Regions from separate parts of the Aliivibrio sp. 1S128 genome, predicted to be linked through region 4. Evidence: predicted binding sites of a transcription regulator. Region 4 holds the regulator's gene; each other region holds the start of a gene.
The links. Region 4 encodes PurR, which represses purine synthesis genes. Its sites were predicted from a motif close to TNANGNAAACGTTTNCNTNA; they were not measured.

Region 1: a site for PurR is predicted at 3,403-3,422, ahead of A6E03_RS00765 (inosine/guanosine kinase). Genes of this name have one in related genera too.
Region 2: a site for PurR is predicted at 3,995-4,014, ahead of glpX (class II fructose-bisphosphatase). Genes of this name have one in related genera too.
Region 3: a site for PurR is predicted at 3,762-3,781, ahead of A6E03_RS12070 (inosine/guanosine kinase). Genes of this name have one in related genera too.

The regions. Positions count from the first base shown of each region.
Region 1 covers NZ_MAJV01000001.1:170,537-176,409, forward strand. Annotated here, with positions in the region: gene A6E03_RS00745 (zinc-dependent metalloprotease) at 1-823, shown strand, start outside; gene A6E03_RS00750 (NAD(P)H-dependent oxidoreductase) at 890-1,546, opposite strand; gene A6E03_RS00755 (hypothetical protein) at 1,754-1,954, shown strand; gene A6E03_RS00760 (GMP reductase) at 2,035-3,078, opposite strand; gene A6E03_RS00765 (inosine/guanosine kinase) at 3,538-4,842, shown strand; gene A6E03_RS00770 (peptidylprolyl isomerase) at 4,933-5,211, opposite strand; gene A6E03_RS00775 (chemotaxis protein) at 5,364-5,873, shown strand, end outside.
Region 2 covers NZ_MAJV01000002.1:188,274-194,146, reverse strand. Annotated here, with positions in the region: gene A6E03_RS01740 (hydrolase) at 1-318, shown strand, start outside; gene A6E03_RS01735 (YheU family protein) at 374-616, shown strand; gene A6E03_RS01730 (phosphoribulokinase) at 728-1,597, shown strand; gene A6E03_RS01725 (1,4-dihydroxy-2-naphthoate polyprenyltransferase) at 1,682-2,590, shown strand; gene rraA (ribonuclease E activity regulator RraA) at 2,737-3,237, shown strand; gene zapB (cell division protein ZapB) at 3,464-3,706, opposite strand; gene glpX (class II fructose-bisphosphatase) at 4,070-5,077, shown strand; gene A6E03_RS01705 (DUF3135 domain-containing protein) at 5,421-5,762, shown strand; gene A6E03_RS01700 (5-carboxymethyl-2-hydroxymuconate Delta-isomerase) at 5,788-5,873, opposite strand, start outside.
Region 3 covers NZ_MAJV01000102.1:45,894-51,766, reverse strand. Annotated here, with positions in the region: gene gap (type I glyceraldehyde-3-phosphate dehydrogenase) at 167-1,159, shown strand; gene A6E03_RS12075 (D-hexose-6-phosphate mutarotase) at 1,404-2,279, shown strand; gene A6E03_RS12070 (inosine/guanosine kinase) at 2,370-3,674, opposite strand; gene A6E03_RS12065 (HI1450 family dsDNA-mimic protein) at 3,858-4,181, shown strand; gene trxC (thioredoxin TrxC) at 4,326-4,760, shown strand; gene serS (serine--tRNA ligase) at 4,858-5,873, opposite strand, start outside.
Region 4 covers NZ_MAJV01000106.1:103,678-109,550, forward strand. Annotated here, with positions in the region: gene A6E03_RS14045 (sensor domain-containing diguanylate cyclase) at 1-1,544, opposite strand, end outside; gene A6E03_RS14050 (TfoX/Sxy family DNA transformation protein) at 1,795-2,382, opposite strand; cyclic di-GMP riboswitch class I at 2,509-2,595, opposite strand; gene purR (HTH-type transcriptional repressor PurR) at 2,751-3,758, opposite strand; gene torD (molecular chaperone TorD) at 4,032-4,679, opposite strand; gene torR (two-component system response regulator TorR) at 4,914-5,612, shown strand; gene A6E03_RS14070 (hypothetical protein) at 5,807-5,873, shown strand, end outside.

The DNA.
Region 1 (5,873 bases), on a different contig from region 4:
ATCATTGCCCCCACTGCCTGGAGGTATTTTAAATTTTTATAATTTGAGTAATTATGCTCGTACCGATATGTCTACTATGATCTTATCTATGGGTACAGACATGATGCAAACAAGAGACTTTACGTTTGCTGAAACCTCTCTAAAACAGAGAAATAGTTTAACAAAGCAATTAGATCGCTATGGTTTATTAAGTGATGATGCGCTTACCGTTTCTTTAGAAGGTGTAAACTATAAAATTACTAAAGATAATGTTCTAGCAAACCGCGTGGCTTCTAAGCTATTTACGAGCGAAGGTTACAATGCAAAAGTAGCACTAGATCAAGCATCGGCTGAAACTTTAGCTTCAATTCAATCGGCATGGCAACCAGTTGCCGGATTTCAATCAAATTTCCATACACCGATCCTTGCATTAGATGCACCATTTATTGAGCTTATTGTAAATTCGTATAAGGCACAAATTGCCTCAGGTGAAGCTAATTTAACATTTGAGAAAGTAGTTAATGGGGTATTAGATCAGGAGGGTGTCGTTTATAACCTTGAGACTGATATGATTACTTATAATGATGGCAAATCTCACAGCAAAAACAGCGTAACGGTTATTATTGACTACACTCTCGCTTATGTAAATGCAGGTCTCGACCCTCAATTACTGACAGCAAGTTTTGCTTTATATGATGGCTATACTGTAACCACTGATGCAGATAAGTTTGTTTGGACGCTAACATACAGCATGCTTACGTCTTACTTATCAGGCGACTATACAAATATGGTCGGACAGCATTACGAAACCCTTCGTAAACTACCCGTTAAAAACGTATATTAATTTAGTTGTTATATTCTTAAAAAAGCCAGCGTAAATGCTGGCTTTTTATTTAATATAGTATTGAGGTTAAATAACAGTAATTACATCTTCAAACGCTTTACGCGATTTGGGTAATGCTGCATTAAAATCTTCACTTTCATGATGATAACCAATAGCTAAAGCAACATGGCATTCATACCCTTCTAACTCATCAGAAAATATCTCATTAAGTAAAGTAGAATCAACACCTTCCATTGTCGTTGAATCAATTTTTAAGCGTGCCAAAGTATGTAATGCATTACCTAAAGCTAAATAAGCTTGAGGCTTAGTCCAGGCTTTATGCTCACCATTTTCATCACAATTCAATTCAACAAACTTAAACGATCCAAAGGCTGCTTCTTTCTGCTCTTCCGTAATTCGAGTATCTAGTACCGCTTTATTCAATACCAATTCGTAATCATTACGTGAGTAAGTTAATTTGTTAGCAAATAAAATAACATGAGAGCACGCTTTAACATGGTGCTGATTAAATTGATGCATATTAGCAAATGAATCATGCATGCGTTGCTTCGCCTCATTCGATTCAATAACTATAAACTTCCACGGTTGTGAATTAATTGATGATGCAGATAAACGCAATGCCTCTAACAATACCATTAGATCTTGTTGGGATACTTTTTTACTTGAATCGTATTTTTTCGTTGTATAACGACTTTCTAGATCCTTAATAATTTCATGCTTCATGCGAACTCTCTCCTATCTCTATTCATTAAACGAATGCGTTTATCTCGACTATACACACAAAAAATAAATTCACTTTATTATTAAATAACAGAGTACTATTTTTGCCAAAATGGTGATATTAGTATTTTTTCTGTGACGTTAATTTGTTTTCTACTAAAATTCTATGGTAGGGTTTTATAGTCTGATTATCAAAAGGAGAAGGATATTATGAAACCACAATTTGTATATTGTGTACCTGAAGAGCTAGGTTCAACAGGTCAAGCGACTGCAGAAAAGGAAGCTGAGGCACTTTACTCTGAATTAACAGGTAAAGGCGCTAGAAATATGTCAGAAATTAAAATTGAAATTAAAGATATGAATGTCATTGCAAGTTGGGTTATTGATGGTGAAAGGTATTACAATAACTAATATCCTAACGTCATAAACCAAATAAAAAGGGCTGAAAAAACACAGCCCTAAATTATTATAATTTAAGTTAAATCAACTAATCACTCTTTACCGTAAACGTTGTTCTCTTGCTCTTGTACGCGGATGAAAGTTGTGCGCTTAGTTAGCTCACGAAGCTTTGCCGCGCCTACGTATGTACAAGTTGAACGTACACCGCCAAGGATGTCAGAAATCGTTGTATGAACTGAACCACGGTATGGTAATAGTACGGTTTTTCCTTCAGCTGCACGGTACTTAGCAACACCACCTGAGTGCTTGTCCATCGCGCTTTGTGAAGACATTCCGTAGAATTTCATGAACTGCTTACCATCTTGCTCAATCACTTCGCCACCTGACTCTTCGTGACCAGCTAGCATTCCGCCAAGCATTACGAAATCAGCACCGCCGCCGAACGCCTTAGATACGTCACCGGCACATGAACAACCGCCATCACCGATAATACGACCGCCAAGGCCATGCGCGGCGTCAGCACATTCAATGATTGCAGAAAGTTGTGGGTAACCCACACCTGTTTTAACACGTGTAGTACATACTGAACCTGGGCCAATGCCCACTTTAACGATATCAGCACCGGCAAGGATAAGTTCTTCAACCATATCACCCGTAACAACGTTACCTGCAGAGATTACTTTATCAGGAAATTGTGCTCGTACTTTTTCTACGTATTGAACTAAATGCTCTGAGTAACCATTTGCGATATCAACACAAATGAAGATCAAGTCATCAGTCAATGCCATGATATCTTTTGTTTTTTGGAAATCAGCTTCAGAAGTACCCGTAGAAACCATTGAGTTGTTAAGAACAGAAGCGTCGTTTTCTTTTACAAAACCAGCCCAATCTTCAACCGTGTAATGCTTATGAATCGCAGTCATCACACCATGCTCAGAAAGTGCCTTCGCCATAGCGAAACTACCTACAGAATCCATGTTAGCTGCAATTACAGGTGTACCAGACCATTGACGACCGCTGTGCTTAAATGTAAACTCGCGGGTTAATTCGACTTGAGAGCGACTTTTTAGTGTTGAACGCTTAGGACGAAACAGTACATCTTTGAAGCCTAACTTTAATTCTTGTTCGATACGCATGATAAATTCCTCGTATTATCGATAATGGCTCTACTATCTCTTGTTGCCTTTGGCAGAAGGCAGTTAACAAACCAAGATGGCAGGCACAAAAAAACCGGGGCGCTGGCAGGCGCTCCGGTTTTCAATATTATAGGGCCGGAAACTTATTTCGCAAGTCTGATAATTCGTTTTTTTTTGTGATACCATTGATATATCTGCAAATAAATAACAACATTTCGCAGAAAAGACTAACAAAACAAATCACACGATATATAACTCTACAAATCATAATTAAATGGCATTTTATACCATCCACAAAAACGCCAGTACCATCTCTTAAACCATAAAAGTAAACGTTTGCTATTGAGTCCTGCAAAACTAAAGTGACCTAGTTCTCAATTTTTTACTATATTCATGAATGTTAATGAAAAAAGTTGTGATATAATCTCGGAAAATTCACTTATTAATGACATTTAATTCATGAAGTTTCCTGGCCAACGTAAGTCTAAACACTATTTTCCTGTTCACACTCGCGATCCACTAGTGAATCAAATTAACCAAACACCAAAACTTGAGAGAACTCATCTTATTGGTGTTGGTCAAACTATTGTTGATATCGAAGCGAAAGTCGATGATGATTTTTTAGAACGTCATCAATTAAGTAAAGGCCATTCATTAGTTCTTGAAGAAGCGAAAGCCGAAGCATTGTATAAAGAACTCTTTGAAAGAAACTTAATAAGCCATGAATACCCTGGCGATACCATTGGTAACACCCTTCATAACTACTCAGTACTTGCCGACAGTAAATCTATTTTATTGGGTGTCATGAGTGAAAACATCAAAATCGGTTCTTACGCTTATCGTTACCTATGTAACACCACAAGCCGTATGGACTTAGACCATTTACAACCGGTTCAAGGCCCTATTGGCCGCTGTTATACGCTGATCACTAAAGATGGCGAACGTACGTTTGCAATCAATGAAGGTGACATGAACCAACTGTGCCCTGCACACGTACCTGAACATATCTTTGATAAAGCCTCTGCATTAGTGATTTCGTCTTACCTTGTTCGAGGTAAAGAAGGCGATCCTATGATGGATGCCGTTCAAAAAGCGATTGATTGTGCAAAATCTCATAATGTTCCTGTTGTTCTTACTTTAGGCACTAAATACGTCATTGAAGGTAAAGCGGAATGGTGGCAAACATTCTTGAAGGAAAATGTCACTGTTGTTGCAATGAACGAAGAAGAAGCAGAAGCGTTAACCGGTGAGAAAGATCCCCTACTCGCGGCGGATAAAGCCTTGGAATGGGTTGATTTAGTGCTTTGTACTGCAGGACCTGTCGGTCTTTACATGGCAGGCTTCACTGAAGAAAGCATGAAACGTGAAACTGATAAGCCACTTCTTCCTGGTAACATTCCTGAATTCAATCGTTTTGAATACAGTCGCCCAATGATGAAAGCACAATGTACTAAGCCAATTAAAGTCTCTTCTCACATTGCTCCTTACATGGGGGGTCCAATGGAGATTAAAAATACCAACGGTGCTGGGGATGCCGCATTGTCAGCATTACTGCACGACATGGCTGCAAACTTCTATCATAAAGAAAATGTGCCTAACTCAAGCAAGCATGATAAAGAATATTTAACTTATTCCTCTTTCTCTCAAATTTGTAAATACTCAAATCGTGCAAGCTATGAAGTGTTAACTCAGCACTCTCCACGTCTTTCTAAAGCAATGCCAGAGCGTGAAGATTGTTTAGAAGAAGCCTATTGGGAGCGTTAATCTCTCTAATATCGTTTTTATTACCTATAAAAATCCGACGTCATGCGTCGGATTTTTTGTATTTATTGATTCTACGCTTAGTCAGTCAATTTAAGTACGGTAAAGCACTTTAATTACATGCCAACCAAATTTGGTTTTCACTAAATGAGGAACTAACGTTTCACCACTAAAGCACACTTTATCAAACTGCGGTACCATTTGGCCTTTTTTAAACTCACCCAAATCGCCCCCTTTTTTACCAGAAGGACAGCTAGAGTATTTCTTCGCTAGCACATGAAATTTTGCGCCTTTGTTTAGCTGTTTGATGATGTCTTCAGCTTGTTCTTTATGTTTTACAAGAATATGTAGTGCTGATGCTGTATTAGCCATGAATGCCTCAAGATAATGTCATTATAAATATCACGTAATTATACCGTTTATCCTTATACAAATGATACCCTCACCTTTCAATGCAGTCTCAAAAAAACTACAATAGTCTTTATAAAAAGAAACTCAATTTAACCAATTAAAGGCTGGCATAGATGAAAAGTAAGGCGAACCAATCACAAGGTATGTTGCTATTCAAACTTACGTTAACTCAACGTTTTGCTATTGGTACATTAAAAGTTCGCGAGATCGTTCCCTTCCAAGTATTAACGTCTATCCCTTATTCTCATCATCATGTATTAGGAACAGCAACAAATCGAAATATGGCGATTCCAATTATTGATATGTCTGCTGCTGTGGGCTTTAGACCGCTTCACAAAGAAGAATTAAAAGACTGCTATATCATTATCACAGACTGTATGCGAACGGTTGTAGGGTTTGCAGTTAGAGCAATAGATAAAATTATTGAATGTGACTGGAAGACAATTGAAGCTTCGCCTGAAACCGCAGGTTCCAATGTTTTTGTCACGGGGATCACTCGAGTTGACGATAAAATAGTTCAACTGTTAGATGTTGAACTTCTATTATCTAAAATCTACCCCGAAGATACATCGAACCTTTACCCAATATTAGCCGATGTAGAAAGAGAAAAACTCAAAGCACTT
Region 2 (5,873 bases), on a different contig from region 4:
GCAGCTATTCCTGATTTACTACAATTTGATAATTTACTCACCGCCCCTATGCACGGTTATGAAAACGCACACGATTATTATAAACAATGCAGCGGTTTACAGTTTTTAGACAGCATCGACATACCAACACGGATCCTTCATTCTAAAGACGATCCTTTCATGACAGCGGCGGTGATACCTACTCATCCTTTGCCTAACTGTGTACACTATCAGCTAACAGAAAATGGCGGTCATGTTGGCTTTATTAATGGGTCATTCATCAAACCAAATTTTTGGTTAGAGACAACTGTAAATCAGTGGTTTCAAACTATTATCTAAATTAAAGCGATTGTCTTATTTGAACAATTGCCGAATTACGAGTGCAGTAAGCAGTATGATCATTCCTTGGCAAGATATCGCACCAGAAACCCTAGAAAACTTGATTTCAGAATTTGTTCTTCGTGAAGGCACCGATTACGGTGAAATGGAATGCAGCCATCAGGATAAAATAGAGCAGATTGCCTTGTTATTAAAAAATGGTGAAGCGATGGTGGTTTTCTCTGAACTACATGAAACCGTTGATATTCAAACTAAAGCACGCTTTAACCCTAATCTAACCAATCATGAATTTGAATAATCACTTTCAATCACTCACAAATTTCAAACGATAACGTATCATTTACAACAGCCCTGTTATAACATCTTTGCTATCAAGGCTTGATGCCAAGAATAACAGACAGGGTTTGTCATGTCCGCTAAACATCCAATTATTGCCGTTACCGGATCCTCTGGTGCAGGTACCACCACCACCTCTGAAGCCTTCCGTAAGATGTTCAATATGATGGACATCAAAGCATCATGGCTTGAAGGTGATAGCTTTCATCGATTTACGCGTCCTGAGATGGATGTCGAAATCCGTAAAGCGAAAGAGCAAGGGAAACACATCAGTTACTTTGGTCCTCAAGCGAACGATTTTCCCGCTCTCGAGCAATTCTTCCATCAATACGGTATTGATGGCACAGGGCAATATCGTCGCTATCTACACACTTTTGATGAGGCGGTTCCATTCAACCAAATGCCAGGCACCTTTACTCCGTGGCAAGAACTTCCTGATAATACCGATGTTCTTTTTTATGAAGGACTGCACGGCGGTGTAATGGATGGCGAGATTGATGTTTCTCAGCATGTTGATTTATTGATAGGCATGGTGCCAATCGTAAATCTTGAATGGATACAAAAGTTCGTACGAGACACGCGTGATCGTGGTCATTCACGCGAGGCCGTAATGGATTCGATTGTTCGTTCAATGGATGATTATCTAAATTACATTACACCGCAGTTTTCACGTACTCACATTAACTTTCAACGCGTGCCCACCGTAGATACTTCAAATCCACTCAATGCTAAAGGTATTCCAAGCTTAGACGAAAGCTTTGTGGTGATCCGCTTCCGAGGCATACGTAATGTTGATTTTCCTTATCTGCTAGCCATGATTGATGGATCATTTATGTCTCGTCACAATACCCTTGTTGTTCCCGGAGGGAAGATGAGTTTTGCGATGGAATTAATCATTCGTCCATTACTTCAACAATTGATTGATACCGGAAAAATAGGCTAATTTCGCCCTTCTTTTGCTTTCAAATTTGGGGTTCTTCCAAAAATAGTGAATAATAGAGAGTCTATTCACTATTTTTGCGATGCTATGAAAACTTCTCCTTTTGCTATTTGGCTCAGTGCTGCTCGTCCCAAAACACTTCCTCTTGCGCTTGCATCGATTATGACAGGCTCTGCATTGGCGTATTGGAACAATCATGCCTCAGCTACTATTACTCTCATGGCATTTGTTACTGCAACTCTATTACAAATTTTATCTAATCTCGCAAATGATTATGGGGATGCGGTAAAAGGCACAGACAACGATGAACGTCTTGGGCCACAACGTGCTATGCAGTCAGGATTGGTCACTCAAGAGACCATGAAAAAAGCCATTGGTATTAATATCGTTTTGACCATTATTAGTGGTTTAACACTGGTCTTCATTTCACTTCATCAAACCATGGATATTATTGGTTTTATCATTCTTGGTTTATTAGCGATTGGTGCAGCTATTGCTTATACCATGGGAGATAAACCTTATGGCTACCGTGGTTTAGGTGATATTTCAGTCTTTATCTTCTTTGGCTTACTTGGTGTTGCCGGAACGTATTATCTACACACTGGACATTTATCTTCGGCGTTATTTTTACCCGCTATTGCCTGTGGGTTATTAGCCGTTGCTGTTTTAAATATTAATAATTTACGAGACATTGAAAACGACGAAGCGTGTGGAAAAATGACACTCGTTGTCCGCATGGGTGCGACTTGGGGGCGTAAATATCATGCCATCATTATGGCAGTCAGTTTTATTAGCCTTGCTATCTTCAGTGCCACTCAAATTCACTCATTAACCGGTTGGTTATTCTTAGCTATTGGTCCGTTTGTTTTTAATCACGTACTCTCTGTTATGCGAGCACCAAACGGTGAAGCGATTCGGCCAATGATGGGGACGGTGGTTCAGTGTGCTTTATTTACTAATATTTTATTTTCAATTGGTCTATATCTATCAATTTAATTCACTCCATTTAATCCGTAATCGATTACATAATTGTGTAGCAAGCTCGGTATAACTTGTTATTCATCATAGTAATGACTTAATAAGCCAGTATATTAATAAGCACTCAAGGCAAATTGATATAAACAAAAAAGGTAAACATCATCATGGAATACAATACTTCTGCACTTTGTGACATCTATTTAGACCTCGTTGATGTTGTTGAGCCAATGTTCAGCTCCTATGGTGCTAAAACCTCATTTTCTGGACAAATTACAACCATAAAATGCTTTGAAGATAATGGGCAGATCAGTCGACTACTTGATGAAAAAGGCGAAGGCCGAGTGCTATTAGTTGACGGCGGTGGTTCATTACGCCGCGCATTAATTGATGCAGACTTAGCAGCTAAAGCCGCTCATAATGGCTGGGAAGGATTGGTTATTTATGGTTGTATTCGTGAGGTCGATTACCTAGAGGAAATCAATATTGGTATTCAAGCCCTTGCTTCTATCCCTGTTGGTGCTGCGAAAAAGAACATTGGTGAAATTGATGTTGCAGTGAACTTTGGTAGCGTAACCTTTTTACCTGAAGACTATCTTTATGCTGATTCAACAGGAATTATCATTTCTCAAGAGCCGTTAGAAGAGATGGGTGAAGAAGAGATTTAAGAGCTATACCCGCTCTTACAGTTTCTAGTTAGCGAAGCGTATAGTTTCTAGCATCCAAAAAAAACCGCAGGTGCTTTCACACCTACGGTTTCAAATTTATTCGTTAACCAATTCTAAATTTTGGCTAAATAGATTCCATTAGTTCAAGGCGGAGACGCGGAGCTTACGATAGTAAGTAAGCATCGACAACGCAGAAATAATGGAAGCTATGACGACAAAAGTAGAATTACTCTACTTCTTCCATCTTACCTAGTAAACCACGGATGCGAGCTTCAAATTGAGCTTGCTCATCACGTGCTTTTTGAGCTTCTTGCTCAACTTCAGAACGACCGTTATTTGCTTGCTCAAGATTTTGAGTTAGCTCAGCGTTCGTTTCTTTTAATTCTTCAACTTCCATTTGTAGCAGTGCGATTGTATCTACTGCCATCTGAACTTTAGCTTCTAGTTGTTCTAATATTTCTAAAGACATTCCTGCCACCTTAACTGTAATCTTCATTGAGATGCAGAGAGTGTATTTTTCTCTGCTGACTTATTTTCTATTCTACTCAGCAATTGTAATTCTGCCATAGTGTTCTTCATTAAAATGCATCACATGGACAAAAAAACAACAATTTTTACCAACATCTGACTTACTTTCTTAAGATTAAAACGAACTTCATACCAAAACTAGAGATTTCAATGCATTATTTGAATTAGAGCATGAGCTACCTTCTATAACGTAACCTAATAAATTTGAAAATATAAGATTACCGATCCAAAAAGCAAACGTTTCCCTTTCTGTTGTGATAAAATCCTTGCGATTTTTAAATTCATCGATTTATTCGGAGCAAATATGAAACGCGATTTGGCAATGGCTTTTTCTCGAGTTACTGAAGGTGCCGCACTGGCTGGTTACAAATGGCTTGGTCGTGGCGATAAGATCGCTGCTGATGGCGCTGCTGTAGAAGTAATGCGTACACTGCTGAACAAAACTGACATCAGTGGTGAGATTGTTATTGGTGAAGGTGAAATCGATGATGCACCTATGCTTTATATTGGTGAGCACGTAGGTTCTGGCGGTGATGCTGTTGATATCGCGGTTGACCCAATTGAAGGCACGCGCATGACGGCTATGGGTCAATCAAATGCACTTGCTGTTCTTGCTGCTGGTGAAAAAGGAAGCTTCCTAAAAGCGCCTGATATGTACATGGAAAAATTGGTTGTTGGTCCTGGCGCAAAAGGCGCAATCGACCTTAACCTTTCTCTAGAAGAAAACTTAGAAAACGTTGCTAAAGCACTAGGCAAAACTCTAGATACATTAGTGGTAACGACTCTGGCTAAACCACGCCATGATGACATGATTGCTAATATGCAAAAAATGGGTGTTCGTGTATTCGCAGTGCCTGATGGTGATGTTGCGGCTTCAATCTTAACATGTATGCCTGATAGCGAAGTTGACGTAATGTACTGCATCGGCGGAGCTCCTGAAGGGGTAATTTCTGCTGCCGCTATCCGCGCACTAGATGGCGACATGCAAGCGCGTCTTCTTCCTCGTCACGAAGTGAAAGGCGATACGCCAGAAAACCGTGCTTACGGTGAAGATGAGCTGAAACGTTGTAAAGAAATGGGCGTAGAAGCGAACGTTATCTTAAAAATGACTGACATGGCTCGTAGCGATGATGTTGTATTTGCAGCAACTGGGATCACTAAAGGTGATTTGCTAGAAGGCATTACTCGCCAAGGCAATATCGCAACAACGGAAACACTTCTTATCCGTGGACGCTGTCGCACCATTCGTCGCATTAAGTCTATTCACTACCTAGAGCGTAAAGACAAAGAAGTTAGAGATATTATTCTTTAAGAGCAGGAACGAGAGGCGAGGACGCTTCGCTCGAGGAGCGAGGAAGAGCTGAATGTTGTTAATAATTTTAAGCCGTAGGTGTAAAAGCATCTGCGGTTTTTTTATACTAAAAACTATACGCTGCGCTAACTAGAGACTATAAGTGCATATATAATTGACTTGAGATCGAATATATTAAAACGTAAGTGCTTTTGATTTTATAGTTTCTAGAGCGAAGCGTTCTAGTTAGCACATAGATGTTTCACAAACGAGATAAACCTTCAATATCCCCATTCCACTTTCTCAAAACCTGAAAATGCCAACTAAGCTGAATCTATTGTTATAAAAGACAAGGAGTCAGCCAATGCCACACTCATATCATCACACCGCTTTACCTTCATTTGACGAACTCAAAGTATTAGCAGAAAAAGATCCTGAACAATTAGAAGCATTGCGTCATCAACTCAGCATGGAATTTATTGAGAGTGTGCCTAAAGATCATCAAGGCCCATTGCTAGCACAACAGAGTCATATTGACCGAATTATTGAACGAGGAAACAACCCTAATCACATCAACATATTATTAGGCCATGAACTAGGAAAGCAATTTGTGCGTTTTGCCAACTCATTGAACAAGCCAATCAATGAACACCAAGCAGCAGAGGTCATACAATTTCCGAGCGCCAATAAACACACAAAACATTAGTCATATGACATAAATAAATCAGGAACTACCCTATCTTCTGAAAGCTCTCTTGTTCCATATCTCGCACATTGATAGTTAAACTGTCAATGTGACTCGCTTGTTCTGCTAAAA
Region 3 (5,873 bases), on a different contig from region 4:
TATTAATTACGTAAGATTTTTTCTTTATGTTAACAGAATATGGTGTTTTTTTTGATTTTAAACAAGATAAATGGCATTTTTGCTTGCAGGTTGGCTCAGGATTTTGTAATTTTACTACCAGTTAATTTAAACCTGAAAATCAAATTAAGTTGTGGAGCAACATATAATGACTATCAAAGTAGGTATTAACGGTTTTGGCCGTATTGGACGTTTTGTTTTCCGTGCATCTGTAGAGCGCAACGACATCGAAGTTGTTGGTATTAACGATCTTATCGACGTTGAATACATGGCTTACATGCTTAAGTACGACTCAACTCACGGTCGTTTCAACGGTACTGTTGAAGTAGTTGACGGTAACCTAGTAGTAAACGGTAACACAGTACGTGTAACTGCTGAACGTAATCCAGAAGATCTTAAGTGGGATGCAATCAACGTTGACGTTGTTGCTGAAGCTACTGGTCTTTTCCTTACTGACGAAACTGCTCGTAAACACATCACAGCTGGCGCTAAGAAAGTAGTTCTTACTGGCCCTTCTGGTGACGTTCCAATGTTCGTTATGGGTGTTAACGCTGCAGAATACGCTGGTCAAGATATCGTTTCTAACGCTTCTTGTACTACTAACTGTCTTGCACCAATGGCTAAAGTTCTTAACGACAAGTGGGGCATTGAGTCTGGTCTTATGACTACAGTTCACGCAACTACAGCAACTCAAAAAACTGTAGATGGTCCTTCTGCGAAAGACTGGCGTGGTGGTCGTGGTGCTTCTCAAAACATCATCCCATCTTCAACTGGTGCAGCTAAAGCAGTAGGTAAAGTAATTCCTGAGCTTGACGGTCTTCTAACTGGTATGGCTTTCCGCGTACCAACTGCAAACGTTTCTGTTGTTGACCTTACAGTTAACCTAAAAACTGCTGCAACTTACGCAGAAATCTGTGCTGAAATGAAGCGTGCTTCTGAAAACGAATACGCTGGCGTTCTAGGTTACACAGAAGAAGCTGTTGTTTCTCAAGACTTCATCGGCGAAACACAAACTTCAGTATTTGATGCTGCTGCTGGTGTTGCTCTAACTGACAAATTCGTTAAGCTTGTATCTTGGTACGACAACGAAATCGGTTACTCAAACAAAGTTCTTGACCTAATCGCTCACGTTTCTAAGTAAGCATTAGTTTAGACTTTCTTTGAAAGCTAACTTAAAAGGTTTCAACATCTTTTAAGAATGAAAGGCGACTTAATTGTCGCCTTTTTTGTATCTGTAATTTGTACCAATGCCATAATTACCTGTGCATTATTACCTTGAACTAAGTATCTATTCCTTTTCGATAATCGACTATCACTAATGTTTACAATTAGCTTGTATAAACTATCTAAAAAAGAATATGTATTTATTATTTTAGGAGTTACCTATGAACCTTACTCACCTTCCAACCATCAGTGTATTATCTGATAGCGTTACGATTGCCCAACTTGATGATGTAAAGATCGTACGCATCATTCACAATAAAGCAGAAGCCGCTATTTCATTACACGGTGGGCACGTATTATCTTTCACACCAAAAGGTCAAGATGACCTGATTTGGATGAGTAAAGACGCTATTTTTAATCCTGATAAAGCGATCCGTGGCGGCGTTCCAGTATGTTGGCCTTGGTTTGGCCGTATTGAAAATCCAGCTCATGGTTTTGCTCGTAATAGTGCTTGGGCATTAATCGAACATCGTGAGAATGAACACGGTGTTATTGTGGTTCTTGGTTTAAAAGCATCAGAAGAAACTAAAGCTATTTGGCCTTTTGAGTTTGAAGCACGCTTAACTATCGAAATTAGCGATGAATTACTTATTACTCTAGATGCAAAAAATACAGATGATAAAGCATGGAATTGTTCTGGTGCACTTCATACTTATTTAAATGTTGCTGATATTAACACGACAACAATTACCGGTATGGGATCAAGCTATATTGATGGCTTACTGGAAGGAAAAGTATGTTCGGGCGGTGATATATTATCGATTGATGCGGCTGTTGACCGTGTTTACACTCAGCCAGAAAACACAGTCCTAGTCTCTGATACACAACGTACATTGTCTGTTACTAATTCAGGGCACAATGCAGCGGTTATCTGGAATCCATGGATTGAAGGCGCTGAATCTATGGGTGACATGAACAATGATGGTTATCAAACTATGGTGTGTGTGGAATCAACCTATCATGCAACAAGTCTTGAAACCGCTAAAGTTATCCCGCCTAATGAGTCGTTTATATTAACAACTAAAATTAAAGCTTAAGATAATATACTTAGACGCCAGAAACAAAAACGGAAGCACTTGGCTTCCGTTTTTTATATCATCTATTTTAATAATAAGTCGATGCTGAAATTATCTTTCCCAGTACGACTCTTCTAACGAATCTTCACGCTCTGGTAAACCACGAGATAAACGTGGTGAATGCTGAGCTAATACTTCAAAACTTACGCGGTTTGAGTACTTACATACCTGAGAGAACGAAGAGTATGTTAGGTATGAGTGCTGATGCTTACTTGAGTTAGGTACATTATTACGGTGATAATGGTTTGCTGCCATATCGTGTAATAAAGCCGACAATGCCCCATCACCTGCCCCATTGGTATTCTTGATTTTTTCTGGGCCACCCATGTATGGTGAAATATGAGAATACACCTTCATTGGATTTTCACAGCTTTCTTTAATCGCAGGACGACTAAATTCATATTGGTTGAATTCCGCAATCGTACCAGGAAGCAATGGCAAAGAAGTTTCACGCTTTGCTTCGTCTTCAGTATAACCCGCCATATACAGCCCTACAGGGCCTGCTGTGCACAATACAAGATCAACCCATTCAAGAGCCTTATCTGCTGCTTCTAGAGGATCTGAAGCGCCAGTAAGCGCCTCTCCTTCCTCTTCATTCATAGCAACCACTGATACATGATTTTTTAGAAAGTCACGCCAGTATTGTGGGTCATCTTGAACAACAAACTTAGTGCCCATAGTCAATACTACTGGTACGTCATGCTTTTTCGCGTACTCAATAGCTTGCATCGTAGCAGCTGGCATTGGGTCGCCATCTTTACAACGAACTAAATAAGCAGTCAGTACTAATGCAGACGCATTTTTAAAGATTTTCTCTGGAATGCTTTCTGCACGAAGTTGGTTCATGTCACCTTCGCTGATCGCAAACGTACGCTCACCGTCTTGGCTAATAAGCGCAAAGCAACGACCAATTGCACCAGGAACGGGTTGAAGATAGTTCAGATCCATTCGGCTAGACGTATTACATAGGTAACGGTATGAATAGCTACCAATATGAATGTCTTCACTCATCACACCTAACAGTGTCGATTTATCATCCGCTAATACTGAATAGTTGTGAAGTGTGTTACCAATTGTACCACCAGCAAATTCATTGGTGATCATGTTGTTATCTTTAAGCTCGTTATAAAGCATTTCCGCTTTATCATTATCGATAACCAGTGAGTGTCCTTTACTCAAGCCATACTTTTCAATAAAAGCATCGTCAATTCGAGCTTCAATATCCACTAACGTTTGATCAATACCGATAATGTGCGTACGCGACATTTTTTTGGTTTCTTGAGCTTGGCTAACTAATGGATCACGAGCGTGAACTGGGAAATAATGCTTGGATTTACGCTGACCTGGAAATTTCATAAAATAATCATTCAACTGGCTAATGGAAGAAGTGCGAAGTTTAGCCGCTGAATAACTCTGCCGCAACTACTGATATTAGCCTCAACGAAAGGCAAACGTTTGCTCTTTCTATTTGTTGATAGCTCTAGCCTTATAGAGGACATTCGTGATAATTTATGAGCGTATTTTTTAAAGGTAACCACCATGACAACTGAACTAATTAGCTACGATGATGTAATTGAAGTCGCTTACGATATTTTCCTTGAAATGGCTCAAGACAATCTTGAACCTGCAGATGTTGCACTATTCACTCTTCAATTTGATGACCGCGGTGCCGCTGAAGTTGTAGATACTCGTGATGATTGGGCTGAGCACGTTGGCTTTGATGTTGATGGCGAAGTATACGCAGAAGTTCTAATTGGCTTAGTCAATGAAGAGTCTGACGTATTGGATGATGTATTTGCTCGTATGCTAGTAAGTCGTGATCCTGAACACAAGTTCTGCCACATGTTATGGAAGCGTGATTAATCTCACCAAGCTTAGCATTTCATACTAAGGAGCATTTATTTGCTCCTTTTTTATTACTCTTTCTAATTGAATATCTCACTTAGCACCCCCATTATTTCTTTATGCTCACAAACTGCTGATAGCAGAAAATAATAAAGGAATACCATGTCTCAATTTCAATCTCGATGCCCATCGTGTAATGGACTCAATCGCCTTCCTATTGAACGTATTAATGACACAGCTACATGTGGTCGTTGTAAAGAACAACTATTAGATGGAAAACCATTAGAGGGTACGTCTGATAATCTCGCCGCTTTAATGAACAGTGATAAACCTGTTGTTATTGATTTTTGGGCCCCGTGGTGTAATCCATGTGTTGGATTCTCTCCGGTATTTGAAGACGTTGCAGCTGAACGCAATGGCCAAGTTCGTTGTGTAAAAGTAAATACGGAAGCTCAACAACAAATTGCTGCACAATATCAGATCCGCTCTATCCCTACGATTATGGTCTTTAAGAACGGCCAACGTGTAGATATGATTAATGGTGCATTACCAAAAGGTCAATTTGATCAGTGGCTAAATCAAGCACTGCTTAAATAGCCAATATAAAACTTAAACAGCAGACAAACAAAAGCCGCTTTATGACTTAGCATAAAGCGGCTTTTTAGTGTTTATCTAGTCTATGTTATAGAACAGATTAACCGATGAATTCTACACCGTTCATGTACTTACGTAGTACTTCAGGGATAGCAATCTTACCATCAGCTTGTTGGAAGTTCTCTAGGATAGCAACCATTGTACGACCTACAGCAAGACCTGAACCGTTCAGTGTGTGAACCAATTCTGGTTTCTTCTCGCCTTGACGACGGAAACGCGCTTGCATACGACGAGCTTGGAAATCCCACATGTTTGAACAAGAAGAAATTTCACGGTACGTTTCTTGTGCTGGAACCCACACTTCTAAATCGTAAGTTTTACGAGAACCGAAGCCCATATCACCAGTACAAAGTACCACTTTACGGTATGGAAGTTCTAGTAGTTGAAGTACTTTCTCAGCATGACCTGTTAGTTCTTCAAGTGCTGCCATTGAATCTTCTGGTTTCGTAATTTGAACTAATTCAACTTTGTCGAATTGGTGCATACGAATAAGACCACGAGTATCACGACCGTAAGAACCCGCTTCAGAACGGAAACATGGTGTGTGAGCTGTCATTTTCAGAGGTAGATCAGCTTCTTCAGTAATGGTATCACGCACCATGTTTGTTACTGGAACTTCAGCTGTTGGGATAAGTGATAGCATCTTAAGAGGAACATCACTTACTTGCTCTGTTAATGGGCTTGTGTGGAATAGATCTTCACCAAATTTTGGTAATTGACCTGTGCCATATAAGCTATCGTGGTTTACTAAGTACGGTACATACATTTCCATGTAACCGTGCTCTTCAGTATGAAGATCAAGCATGAATTGTGATAAAGCACGGTGAAGACGAGCAAATTGACCTTTCATTACGATAAAGCGAGAGCCTGAGATTTTAACTGCGCTTGCAAAATCAAGACCATCAGCCATTTCACCCAGCTCAACGTGATCTTTCACTTCAAAGTCATACGCTAGAGGATTACCCCAACGCAATACTTCAACGTTTTCTTCTTCATCTTTACCGTAAGGTACAGAATCATCTGGAAGGTTTGGTACAGACAAAGCGATAGTTTCGA
Region 4 (5,873 bases):
TCTTCAGATTGGAGCCCATTTTTGGGATAAGTCGCAATACCAATGGAAACGCTTAATTTTCCTAATGATAGGTCTTTAATTGCAAGGTGAAGATCACTAACCGATTTACATAACTCATTAGCGACATGTAATGCACCTTCTGCACCTGTATTGGGTAAGATAATAGCTAATTCTTCTCCTCCTAAGCGACAGACTGTATCTTCACCACGCATGATATTAAGCAGTAATGAGCCGATAGTTTTGAGTACATAATCCCCTGCATCATGACCGTAGTTATCATTGAAACGTTTAAAGTGGTCAAGATCTAGCATTAGGATCGACATTTCTTGTTTGTGTCGCTGAGCACGCATAATTTCTTGATTAATTGTTTCTTCGTAATAGCGACGATTATATAAACCAGTTAAAGGATCACTTATTGCCTGCTCCCTCAATTTTTCTTGTAAGTTTAAATTGGCTAAAGCAAGGCCTAAGTGCTCGGCAACGGTAAAAGCAAGTTTCTTAACATTGTCATCTAAATTATCTGTATTACCTAAATAGATGTGCATCATACCAATGGTGTTGCCATGCGCAGTTAACGGAATGCAGAGGGTTTGATCAATGCCTGTCGCTGACATATGAGAACAAGGTAACGTTGTGTATTTATCATTAGCGAAATGGAATTTACCTTTACGTAATGCCCAGCACTCTTCAGGTGCGTAAGTTTTACTGCCAGGCCACGCGCCACCCCAATCAAGCTTTACTAGTAACTGATTTCTAGAGGAACGCATTAAGGATACAACACCGTTCACATCCCCTAAAATTCTAGGGAGGATATCCTCTACCACCATTTGAGCTTCATTAATTGAATTACAGGCTGCCAGCATAGTTGCAAGGCGATGTAAGAGTTCTATTTCTTGAGTTCGTTGTTCAATACGCTCTTCTTGTAAGTCTTGCTCATTTTGAACTTGTTGTTGAATCAGTTTATTACTTAGTAAGGACGAAGCGATAACAAGTACGATATTAATACTCATTAAAATAATTAAAATATTCATCAACTCTTCCACCATTGCATCAATGCGAGTTAATGGCGTAGCTGCTCTAAGGATGTACGTAGAACCTTGATATTCGAATGATTTTGCTGAATACAGTAAGTTTTTAAAGCGAGATGTACTAAAGCGAGTCGAAGTGCCATACCCAAAGTTTTGAGCGTTGACGATCTCTTGTCTGTTTAGATGATTTTCAAGTTGTAAAACAGAACTTAAAGAAATATCACTATCGGCAATCGGGGTTCCGTCAGATGTAATTAATGTTATATGATCTTCTTTGGCAATCACTAGTTTCGTTTTTATGTAAACATCTAATGATTTTAAATCGGTAAAAGAAATATTATCGTCGTTAATGTCTTTAATAAGACGAGTTATTTCTTCAGATAAGCTGCCTTCTACCTTATGTTCAAGCCAGTTTGACAGTGTTGAATTGAATACAAATAAACCAAGCGTTATCGTTAATATCGTTGATATTATAGGTAAATAAAGCCATTTTTTGCTAATGGTATTTTTTTTCATCCATGCACCTTGTAAAACGTGAACTGTTTAACAGTTTTTTATTCCATATATTGGGGGTGAGATTAACTGATAGTGATATAAACTAACAGCGATTATTGTCGTGAAGATGTAAAACGTGGAGGATTATCGCTTTTTAACTAAATGAATGATAATAACGATTGGATGAGATGTGAAAGGTAGGATATCAAAGAAAATAACGCCTTAATCTATATTTTTTAGATAGCAAATAAGATTAAGGCGTATATATTTATTATAATAGTTTTCTTAATTCACTTCGTGTTTCAGCTGAAACAACAGACCAATGCGTACCTTTAATCGCTCCTTCAAGAGACCAAAGTAATTCATCACTTACACTACTTGAGTGTGTCTGTTGAATCGCTTTATAGGCATTTACAGAGCCGGTGTCACGTAATTCATCCACGGTATTAATTCCTGCTTTTTTAAGCATTCTTTCCGTAGCTAATCTGAGATTTGGTAAATCTTTAATACGTGATGGGCCTGCGGCCTGTTGTTTTTCTTTATCATTTTTAGCGACATCTAAAGCAGTAATCGCTTGAATTAAGATAGAGTCAGGATCTTCCCAACAATGAGTTGAAATTGCAAAATACTTAGTGACAACAGGAAAACCACGTTTTTTATAAACATAAGGTTCAAACCCTTGCTCTTTAAATAAGTTGATAGTTTCACTACTCGCTCTCAAATGCAGCTTGTCTTGAACAACAAGAGCAAACATGGTGCTATCAATAAAAATGCCAAAACCACCAAACATTGAGCGTGAAGTGATAGTGCCTAAAGATGACAGTAATCGAAGTGATTCTTTTAGTACTGGTTTATCCATTGCAATAATTCTCGGTTAGTAAGTCTACGTCACTAAACAACTGAGCCCGAGGAAATAGTAGCAAGTTCAAAATAAGGCATTGTTATTTTAAAGTAAAAATTAACAATACCAGAGAGATTACTTACCATCGGCAACCCCGCTACCTTATATTTTTCAATACGTAGGCCGGAGGCTTTGCGTCCTGCACTTTCGCACAGTTTGCCCTGTTCGTGACTTCGTTGATGATATAGCAATCAATAAAGGTAGTTATTGCGGAATTAAGTATAGTGTGATCTTGCTTCAAAAAATTTATTTTTATTTTTGTTAAGTTGGTTCAAGTTTTAGATATTATTTGAACCAACCCTCATTTATGGCAAAGAAAATAACCGCTATTTAGTACGATCTAAGACACTGCTTCGAGATACCACCTCGGGTTGCATTTCAAAAACACGACGTTCGTGGTGCTTATCTTTAATGCGTTCCAATAAGATTTCGACAGCGGTTTTACCTACTCGGCGTTTAGGCTGATGGATCGTCGTTAGCGGTGGTGAAAAGTAAGCTGAAAGTTCTATATTATCGTAGCCAATAATAGAAATATCTTCAGGAACTCGTAAACCAGATTGCTTAATTCGACTGATTGCAGCCAGAGCCATAATATCGTTAAAACAAAATAAAGCCGTAGGACGTACTTCCATAGCTAATAATTTATCAACGGCTTTTGATGCAGAAGCACATTCAAAATCACCTTCTAAGATCCATTCTGATTTAAATGGTAAGTTAGCTTCTTCATGAGCACGTTGAAAACCATGAACACGTTCTTTACACGTAGTTTTGTCCGCTTGGCCTGTAATACAAGCAATTTGAGTATGACCATTTTCAATCAAATGTTTTGTTGCTAAATAGCCACCTTTTTCAGAGTTATCAATGATCTTATCTGTGCGAGGGCTGTCTGGGCCCCAATCCATAATAACCATTGGTAATTCTGTATTTTTTTCAAGTAACGCTAATAACTGCTCATTAAGGTCTGAACACATAACCAATAAGCCATCTACTCGTTTTTCAGAAAGCATACGAAGGTAATGTTTTTGTTTATCTAAATCGCCTTCAGTGTTACACATAAATAGTGTGTAACCTTGTTTGTAGCAGTAATTTTCAACCCCGTGCATTACTTCAGCAAAAAATGGGTTAAATGATTGAGTTACTAGCATGCCAATAGTACGTGTCGTATTGCACTTTAAACTACGAGCAACCGCACTAGGGGCATAGTTTAACTCTTCAACTGCTTCCCATACGCGCTTTTGAGTTGCTTCTGCAACAAAGCGAGTTTTGTTAATCACATGAGAAACAGTGGTGGTAGAAACCGCAGCAATTCTTGCAACGTCTTTAATAGTAGCCATATAAAAGCCTTAAATAGGTAAATAAGGGGCTATTTATGTTCCAACAAAATAGAGAGTTTTGTCTTGGTATGATGGAAGATAAATAGGCCCTGGTTATAAATGAAAAAAACCGCTAAAAATGCGGTTTTCATTTAATGTTCGATTTTATCGTTTGCGCTCACATTTTATAGATAAAGCATAGTGCAAACAATTATTGATTTAGTAAATTTTGTTAGCGATTTGATTTATATCACATGACTGTAACGATATTGTATCAACATACGAAGTCATTAATTACTCACCTGTAAGAAAAGTAACGTCAAGTTGTAGAAAGGTTACAAGAAACGAGGTTACTGCAGCATAAAAACCGAAGTCATCTCTTTCTTTACAAATATGGTTGAATTTAGGTGTCCAAGACAAAAGTTGAGCATTGATGAATGACAATTGGGCATTCATATATTCTTCAAATTCTTCTTCAGATGTTTTTTGATTTGTCATTAGAATTAAATTTCCAAGAAAATCTAATTCAATAGCGATATGATCTGCAGGTTCGTTGAACTCAGACTTTTGAGCTATATTGTATTTAGCTAATAATTCACGCATATCTTGAGCAGGTTTTGCATTAAGAAGACCTGATTTATCTAAATATATAGAAGCATAAGGAAGGGCACTGTTTTTATCTGAACCTAAAAAAGCGGTACAGAAATCAGCAGATAGCTCTAACTGTGCATCGTCACGAGTTTGAAGTTGATTTAACTTTTCAATTAACGCGTTGATTGTATCTGTTAATTCAGGTGTTTTTCCTAAATCAGATAAAAAGGTACGTACCTCAAAGCTATTGTATTGCTCTAGTTGCTCAGTTGTTAATTCACTTGCTAATAAGCTAGATAGCCACCAGTAAATTTCAGCACGTTGTTTGTTAAATTCAGTTAATTCGTTCATGTATTTTTGCTCCAAGAAATTTATTTAAGAATTGTACTGGATAAGTATGAAAAGGAATAGCACCTATCATTAACAGGCTGTATAAGGATATGTGTAAAAATTAAATAAACCGTTTTTGTTAATAATTGTTTTGAATCAATTAAACAATAGAAATATCAATTGAGAGTTGGCATTATTACAAAATATGAATAGAATAAGATAAGAACTATCTAAATAACCATTAAAGAGAATATTATGAGCTATCACATTTTAGTTGTTGAAGACGAAGTGGTAACTCGCTCTAAACTTGTAGGCTACTTTGAAGCCGAGGGATATCAAGTGAGCGAGGCTGAAACAGGGGCAGAGATGCGAACTGTTTTGGCTGAACAAAAAGTTGATTTAATTATGCTTGATATAAACCTACCAGGAGAGGATGGTTTATTATTGGCTCGCGAACTGCGCAGTCAATCTAACATTGGTATTATTCTCGTTACAGGACGAACAGATAGTATTGACCGAATCGTTGGTCTAGAAATGGGTGCAGATGACTATGTCACTAAGCCTGTAGAATTACGCGAATTATTAGTTCGAGTTAAGAATTTATTTTGGCGTATGTCTTTGGTTCATGAACCAATAGAATTAGATGAATCAAATCTAGTTCGCTTTGGGGAATGGACATTTGATATTCAACGTCGTGCGTTATCAAATAATGGCGAACCCGTTAAGTTAACTAAAGCTGAGTATGAGTTACTAGTTGCCTTATCGTCATACCCTAATACGGTTCTATCACGCGAACGAATTTTGAATATGATAAGCCATCGAGTCGATGCTCCAAATGATCGAACCATTGACGTACTTATTCGAAGAATGCGTGCAAAAATGGAAATGGACCCAAAAAACCCACAAATATTTGTTACCGTTCATGGTGAAGGTTATATGTTTGCTGGTGATTGATATTTATTAGTATCAATATTTAATCTTTAAAAAAGCCACTCATATATTGAGTGGCTTTTTTTATGCCAGTGCAGTTGTCAATTTTAATTGTGATTCATTAGTAAGAAATTCTGCTTTTAATTGATTTTTATAATAAAATATCGATAGGAGCGCACAGCGCTTGTCTATTCAAATAAAATTATTATAGGTTCGGCATGAAACAGTTTTTTAAAATGGCAGTGATTACCTCTGCATTAGTTGGTGTTATCGGTTGTCAAAGTA